DNA from 2 places in the Serratia sp. KH_031 genome. Region 1 is predicted to be linked to the other one. Evidence: predicted binding sites of a transcription regulator. Region 1 holds the regulator's gene; the other holds the start of a gene.
What was found. Region 1 encodes CRP, which controls carbon source genes, mostly activating them, when cyclic AMP is high. Its sites were predicted from a motif close to ATGTGANNNNNNTCACAT; they were not measured.
Positions count from the first base shown of each region.

Region 2: the regulator CRP is predicted to act here: its motif matches at 2,704-2,721, upstream of AC3ISQ_RS11800 (YchE family NAAT transporter).

Region 1 is NZ_CM174496.1:4,433,290-4,437,535, forward strand. Features, by position in the region: gene AC3ISQ_RS20115 (LysR substrate-binding domain-containing protein) at 1-690, shown strand, start outside; gene AC3ISQ_RS20120 (OsmC family protein) at 693-1,100, opposite strand; gene crp (cAMP-activated global transcriptional regulator CRP) at 1,476-2,108, shown strand; gene AC3ISQ_RS20130 (YccS/YhfK family putative transporter) at 2,166-4,241, shown strand; gene argD (bifunctional acetylornithine/succinyldiaminopimelate transaminase) at 4,243-4,246, opposite strand, start outside.
Region 2 is NZ_CM174496.1:2,625,565-2,629,810, forward strand. Features, by position in the region: gene AC3ISQ_RS11795 (ABC transporter substrate-binding protein) at 1-1,194, opposite strand, end outside; gene AC3ISQ_RS11800 (YchE family NAAT transporter) at 1,884-2,528, opposite strand; gene adhE (bifunctional acetaldehyde-CoA/alcohol dehydrogenase) at 3,035-4,246, shown strand, end outside.

The sequences.
Region 1 (4,246 bases):
TTTATTCTGGAAGAGTTACAAAGAGCGGCAGAAGAAATTGAGCAAATAGAACAACATGGTCAGGGTACGGTGGCGCTGGGGCTGTCTTCGCTATTAGCACTGACTGTGCTACCGGAGCTCACAGAAGCTTTCAGATCTCAGTTTCCACAAGCCAGTCTGGTGATCCGAGAAGCTCAACTTTCTACCTTGTTACCTGCGTTACGTGAAGGAAAGCTGGATTTTGTCGTCGGTAGCGTCAGCCCCGAACTACCGCTGGAGGAATTGGTGTGTGAACCGCTGTTCAATGCCTCATTCGGTATTATCGCTCGCCACAGCCACCCACTTGCGAAAGCTACCTCGCTAGATGAACTCCGCTCGGCCAAATGGCTGTTACCGGAAACGGATATGGGCTACTACCAGTATCTGCAATCTGAGCTCGGCACCTTTTATCAACAGCTCGATATGGCACCCATTCGTTCAGATTCGGTCGTTAGCGGGTTGAGTCTAGTGTTGAACGCCGATTACCTCACCATTGTCGCGCGTGCGATGCAGGCACCTTTTGGTCTAGAGCATCGTCTGGTCACATTGCCGATCACCAGTTTGCCGCCAGCGCAGTATTGCGTGCTGTATTCGCAAAAATCGCCGCTAACCATTACGGCGCGGCGATTTCTCGATCTGCTGCGTCGGCTGTGCCAACGCTATGCTTGGTAAGGTTATTCGACGAGCTGAATTTCAAAGCTGTGGGTCACTTTTGCGGCTTTACCCAGCATCAGCGCCACTGAGCAATATTTCTCAGCAGAAAGATCGACCGCACGTTCAACAGCCTTATCGCTAAGTTCTTTACCGGTAACAATAAAATGCAAGTTGATATGGGTAAAAGTACGCGGAACTTCTTCACGGCGCTCAGAGGTGAGTTTTACCTCACAATCACGCACGTCATTGCGTCCTTTTTGCAGGATAGAGACCACATCGATAGCGCTGCATCCCCCAACAGCCATCAATACCATCTCCATTGGGCTTGGCGCTTTTTCACCCGCATTGCCATCCATCAAAACCTGATGACCAGACGCGGATTCACCCAAAAATGTCAAATCTTCTATCCACTTAACTCTTGCATACATAATGGTTACTCCGGTTAATTTCTGAATGTCAGACTACGCTTTCACCGTGAAACTGGCAACGGAACCTGACACTAATCATGCTGAAGCGAGACAACACAAGACACTTGCCTCACTCTGTGCTACAAACAGAGCCGAAATAACACTTTCTGGAACATGGGTTTCGGGGCAGTCTATAGAAAAGTCCTGATATCGTTATGTTAACAGAATGTAGCTTGCAGCTCCGGTAGCAAGTTAATATGCTAGGGCGACGGCGTATTTTTATCGAACACCTCAAAACTTTCTGATAGCCCATTATCTCACACCCGGCTTCAGCTTGTTTGACAGGGAACTCTGATCCCAGCGATACAGATAGATTACAACAGAGGATAACAGCGAATGGTTCTCGGCAAACCGCAAACAGACCCGACTCTCGAATGGTTCCTGTCTCATTGCCATATCCACAAATATCCATCCAAGAGTACGCTGATTCACCAAGGTGAAAAGGCCGAAACGCTTTACTACATCGTGAAAGGCTCCGTAGCGGTGCTGATCAAAGATGAAGAAGGTAAAGAGATGATTTTGTCCTACCTCAATCAGGGGGACTTCATCGGCGAGCTTGGATTATTTGAAGAAGGCCAGGAGCGCAGTGCTTGGGTTCGGGCAAAAACTGCCTGTGAAGTGGCTGAAATTTCTTATAAAAAATTCCGCCAACTGATTCAGGTAAACCCGGACATTTTGATGCGCCTGTCTGCGCAGATGGCAGACCGTCTGCAAGTGACTTCCGAAAAAGTGGGCAACCTCGCTTTCCTCGACGTGACTGGACGTATCGCGCAAACCCTACTGAACTTGGCGAAGCAACCTGATGCCATGACCCACCCAGACGGTATGCAGATTAAAATCACCCGTCAGGAAATTGGTCAGATCGTCGGCTGCTCCCGCGAAACCGTTGGCCGTATATTGAAAATGCTGGAAGATCAAAATCTGATCTCCGCACACGGCAAAACCATCGTGGTATACGGTACTCGTTAATCCCAGAAAAAATGGCGCGATAATCAATTCGCGCCATTTTTTTATCGGTAAAACATCATGTGGCGGCGGCTGATTTATCACCCGGAAGTGAATTACGCACTGCGACAAACGCTGGTGCTTTGCCTGCCTGTCGCATTCGGCCTGCTGATTGGCTCACTGCAACTCGGCCTGATGTTTTCTTTGGTTCCCGCCTGCTGCAATATCGCGGGTTTAGATACTCCCCATAAACGCTTTTTCAAACGCCTGATCGTCGGCGGTTTGTTGTTCGCCTTCAGTAGCTTACTGTTACAACAGGCTCTACTGTGGCACGTCCCGTTACCTTGGTTAGTTCTCGGTTTGGCATTACTGCTCGGCGTTACCGGGGAAATCAGTCCGCTCCACGCTCGCATGCTACCGGCTGCGATGGTGGCCGCTATTTTCTCTCTCAGCATGGCCGGTACGGTACCGATCTGGCATGCGCCGTTGTTGTATATCGTCGGCACCGCTTGGTATGGCTTGTTCACTTGGTTCTGGTTCAAGCTGTGGAAAGAGCAGCCGATGCGCGAGTCACTCAGTTTGCTGTATCGCCAACTGGCAGATTACTTGGAAGCTAAATATTCATTGCTGACCCAGCACACTGACCCAGAAACCGCACTGCCGCCATTGCTGCAACGTCAGCAACAGGTGATGGACATTATCAGCCTGCTGTATCAACAACTTAATTTCCTGCCCCATGCCAACAACATGGAGCAAAAACGCCTGCAACGCGCATTCCAAGTCGCACTCGATTTGCAAGAACACATCACCGTCAGCCTGCATTTGCCGGAAGAAGTACAAAAACTGGTGGCACAGAGTCAGGCCGAAGCCATCATCCGCCGTAATGCGCAGGTGATCGCCGCTCGTTTGCGCGTAGTCGCCAACGACATTCTTTACCATCACCACTCGCAGCGTTTTAGCATGACCAATGAACTGGCGGCGCTGGAAAAAGTGGCATTGCAACACGCCGATAACCCGGTCGGTAAGTTCTGCTATTACCATTTCAGCCGCATTGCTCGCCTGCTGCGCACCCAGTATCCGCTGTATCGCCGCAATCTAATGATCAGGCAATCACGTCTGCCATTCTGGCCGGCGCTAGTTAGCTATCTGTCATTCAAATCCAACGCGTTACGTAATGCCGCTCGCTTAGGCGTGATATTGGCGGCGGGAAGTAGTTTGGGGATTTTTTTCAACCTGCCCAAACCTTACTGGATATTGTTGACCATCATGTTAGTAAGCCAAAATGGCTATAACGCCACGCGGGTGCGTATCCAGCACCGTGCGCTAGGTACGTTGATTGGATTAGTGATTGCCGCGGGTTTGCTGCAATTACATATGCCGGAAACCGCCACGCTGGGCGTGATGTTGGTGATTACCTTGGCGGCCTATCTGATACTGCGCAAAAACTACGGCTTGGCGGTGATTGGCTTTACCGTCACGGCGGTTTACACCCTGCAACTACTGGCGCTTAACGGGAAAGATTTCCTGGTGCCGAGGCTGATCGATACCCTGACCGGCTGCGTGTTGGTGTTCGGCGGATCAATCTGGCTGTGGCCGCAGTGGCAAAGTGGCTTGCTGCGTAAAAACGCCCATCAGGCGCTGGAGAACGATCAGACGGCGCTGCGTTTGATGTTGGAAAAACAGGAACCAGACCCTACCGAGTTGGCCTATGCCCGTATGCAGGTTAATCAGGCACATAACGCGTTGTTTACTTCGTTGAATCAGGCAATGCAGGAACCGGGGTTCGAATCGAACTATCTGGCAGATATGCGATTATGGATCACTCACAGTCAGTTTATTGTCGAGCATTTGAACGCGATGACGATTCTGGCGCGTGAGCACTATATGCTGACGCCCAAACTGGCAGAAGAATATTTGCAGCGCTGTGAAATCGCGCTGCAAAGTTGTCAGCAACGTTTGGAATACGATGGACCAAGCGGTGGCAGCAGCATGATGGAAACTCCAGATCTGCACCCAGATATGCCCGTCACCGAGATGGAGCGCCATTTACGGCGCATCCTGTCTCACCTCAGCGTGATGCACACCATTTCGTCCTTGGCTTGGCGGCAACGCCCACATCACGGCATCTGGTTGAAACGTAAACTCGGTGAACAGTAATTCAG
Region 2 (4,246 bases), 1.8 Mb from region 1:
ATCAGACGTGTTGTACAACAAGGTGAATTTCAATGGGTTGGCGGTGCTATAGCCTGCTTCAGTCAGCAGTTTTTTCGCTTCTTCATTGCGTTTTTCTTGCGTCCAGCCCGCCCATTGCGGATTAGTGAATTTACCGCCGTCAATAAAGGTGGGTGTGTAACCGTATGCCGGGATCTGACCTTGTCCCATAATCTTGTTGGCAATAATGTCACGATCTAACGTCAGTTTAATGGCTGTACGCACTCGCTCATCGGTGAAAGGAGCTCGTTTATTATTGATTTCGTAATAGAAGGTACACAGATACGGGTTAACATGAAGCTGCTCGGGAATTTCGCGCTTCATTTTTGCATACAGAACCGGTGGGATCGCACTGTTGGTGATATCAATCTCACCACTGCGATAGCGGTTAATGTCGCTGACTTCGGAAGTCAACGGCAAGAAAGTGGCCTGCTCAATGACCGTTTTTTTGTTATTCCAGTAAGTTGGGCTGCGCTCCAGCACAATACGCTCGTTCACCACCCAGTCTTTCAAGCGATAAGCCCCGTTACCCACATAGTTTTGCGGCAACGTCCATTTATCACCAAACTTCTCGATTACCGACTGTTTTACCGGCTTCATCGACGTATGGCTCAGCATGCTGACAAAATACGGTACCGGCTCGCTCAACGTCACTTGCAGCGTTTTATCATCAATGGCTTTGACACCTAGCGTTTGTGGGCTTTTTTTGCCGGTCAGAATATCGTCGACATTGTCAATTTTGGCATACTGCAAATAACTGGCATATGGCGAGCCGATTTTTGGATCTGCCAAGCGTTGCCAGCTATAAACGAAATCTTGCGCAGTGACCGGGGAACCATCGCTCCAAACCGCATCAGGACGCAGATGGAAGGTCCAGTTTTGATAATTCTTATTTTCCCAACGTTCTGCCACCGCCGGAACCTGATGCCCATTCGCATCAGTACTTACCAAACCTTCTAACAGGTTAAGAATAATATTACTTTCTGGGCTGCCTTCGACCTTATGCGGATCTAATGAAGCGACTTCGCTACCATTGTTAATCACTATCTTTTGTTGCGCAGCGAGTTGTACGCCAGCTGGCACATCTACCGCATGAGCGCAGTTAATAACCGCCAAACTCAACATGCTGGTAATGATGAATAGATTTAGCGGTGTGCGCTTCAGTGTTTGCTGCATGGTCGAGGCTCCTTTTCACCAACAAGCATGGCTTATCGATCTTTGTGAAATATTTATAAGAATTCTAAATAAACGGATACCAGCAAAAATCATTCCTACTTTACTTAGCGACGTAACGGATTAGCCGCAGAGAAGTTGCTCGGAAATTAGCAGAAGCTAAAATCCATAGCCAATAATTTTTACAGAAATGTTAAGCAATTCTCTTTTATTGGTACTAACGCCTCTTTGCACCAACTCATTAATGCCACACAAAGATAACGTAACAACATGAATTTAATGAATAAAACAAGGGTGAAAATTTATCCCGTTCTATCAATCAAGCACCCAGCCGCCAAAAAGAAACATTAAATTAACAATTTAGCCATTCGAAGAATAAACACCTGCCTATGTGCGCTTAATCACTAATAACACCTGTATGAAAGCGAGACAAGCCCTACAGAATGATGTGATTAAATTAACAACAAAATAGGTTTTGATGGCGAAGGAAAGTCAGAAAGTGACAAGAGAAAAACGCTATAAATAGCGACTTGAGGATTTATTGAGCAACAAACAAGGTTTTATGCCACATAGCAGTGCAATTGCTAAAAATTTATTCAGATTGCGCACTATATTAATGCGAACAATAAAATAATTTTAAAAATTAAAAATGAATTGAGTTGCGATATTCTCATCGCAACTCAATTTGATCGTTATAACAGACCTGGGAATATCGCTTTGATACCGGTAACGATAAATTCAATCCCCAATGCCATCAGCAACAAGCCCATGATACGAGTAATAACGTTGATGCCCGTTTGCCCCAACAACCGCACCAACAGTGGTGCAGCGCGGAACAATAGCCAACAGCAGAAGGCAAACAGTGCAATCGCAACTGAAAAACCTAACAGATTCGGCCAAGTGTGATAACGCGAGCTCCAAACAATCGTGGAGCTGATCGCCCCCGGCCCCGCCATTAACGGTAACGCCAGTGGCACGACACCAATACTTTCGCGGATCGCGCTTTCGGACTTCTCTTGTTTATTCTGCTTATCTTCGCCCAACTTACCGCTGATCATCGACATAGCGATGGTCACCACCAAGATGCCGCCCGCAATACGGAACGAATCAATCGATATGCCGAAGAGATGCAGGATACCTTCGCCGAGGAACAATGAAGTCCATAAAATGATCGCCACCGACAGGTTAGCCGTCAGATTGGTTTTGTTGCGCCCGACTTCCGCTTGGTAGCTGGTCATACTGATAAAGACGGGCAGAATACCTACCGGGTTCACCAGTGCAAACAGGCCGACAAAGAACTTAATGTAGCCAGAAAAATCCAATAAAGATTGGCCCACAATGACCCCACGTTAATAGCTTTAATAAAGAGACACGCCCACGCGCGCTAATGTAATGGAATTGCAACTGCTAATCCATGACTTAACCATGACATTTTTCGCTACATTTATGATTTGTAACCAAACATCGCGCCATTGTGAAAAATTAGTGTAGGATTTAACACTTATTATAGAAGAGTGATGAAAATCACAGAACCTCGATCATACAAATCGTGCTGAAAGGTGTCAGCTTGAGAATTTTATGACTTATGTCACAAAATGATTAACCAAGAATAGTTAAGCTTTTAGTCGTAGTCAGGGAGTAGAACAGTTTAGGGATGAAGGTTCCATTCACTGCCTGCTACCAATTTCGCGCTTGGTAAAGCTCTTTAAGTAAATCAGCAGTATGTAGCACTAAATGCAGGAAAAGCCTTGGTTTTTAACAGACGTTTTTCCTCAAGCTGTCTATACTAGTTGCTCGCACGGCTTATTTACTGAAAGAGTTTAACATTTATCAGGAGAGCATTATGGCTGTAACAAATGTCGCTGAATTGAACGAGCTTGTTGCACGTGTCAAAAAAGCCCAGCGTGAATATGCCAACTTCACTCAAGAGCAAGTTGACAAAATCTTCCGCGCTGCCGCCCTCGCCGCTGCCGATGCACGTATTCCCTTGGCTAAAATGGCCGTCGAAGAGTCCGGTATGGGCATCATCGAAGACAAAGTGATCAAAAACCACTTCGCTTCTGAGTATATCTACAACGCCTATAAAGATGAAAAAACCTGCGGTATTTTGTCTGAAGACGAAACCTTCGGTACCATCACCATTGCAGAACCTATCGGTCTAATCTGCGGTATTGTTCCAACCACCAACCCAACCTCTACCGCTATCTTTAAAGCACTGATCAGCCTGAAAACCCGTAACGGCATCATCTTCTCCCCGCACCCTCGTGCGAAGAACGCTACCAATAAAGCGGCAGATATCGTGCTGCAAGCAGCTATTGCTGCCGGTGCACCAAAAGATATTATCGGCTGGATAGACCAACCTACCGTTGACCTGTCTAACCAGCTGATGCACCACCCAGATATCAACCTGATCCTGGCAACCGGTGGCCCGGGCATGGTTAAAGCCGCTTATAGTTCAGGTAAACCTGCTATCGGTGTTGGTGCGGGTAATACCCCGGTGGTCGTTGATGAAACGGCAGACATCAAACGTGTTGTCGCTTCTATTCTGATGTCAAAAACCTTCGATAGCGGCGTTATCTGTGCTTCCGAACAGTCCGTCATCGTGGTTGATTCCGTTTATGACGCCGTGCGTGAGCGTTTCGCTACTCACGGCGGCTACATGCTGCAAGGCAAAGAACTGAAAGCCGTTCAGGACATCATCCTGAAAAATGGCGGCCTGAACGCGGCGATCGTCGGTCAATCCGCACCGAAAATTGCTGAAATGGCCGGTATTAAAGTCCCCGCTAGCACCAAAGTGCTCATCGGTGAAGTTAAGGTTGTTGATGAGTCCGAGCCGTTTGCTCACGAAAAACTGTCTCCAACGCTGGCAATGTACCGTGCCAAGACTTTCGAAGAAGCCGTTACCAAAGCAGAAAAATTGGTAGAAATGGGCGGTATCGGTCACACCTCGTGCCTGTACACCGACCAAGACAACCAACAGGAACGTGTCGCCTACTTCGGCGAGAAAATGAAAACTGCACGTATCTTGATCAACACCCCTGCCTCTCAAGGGGGT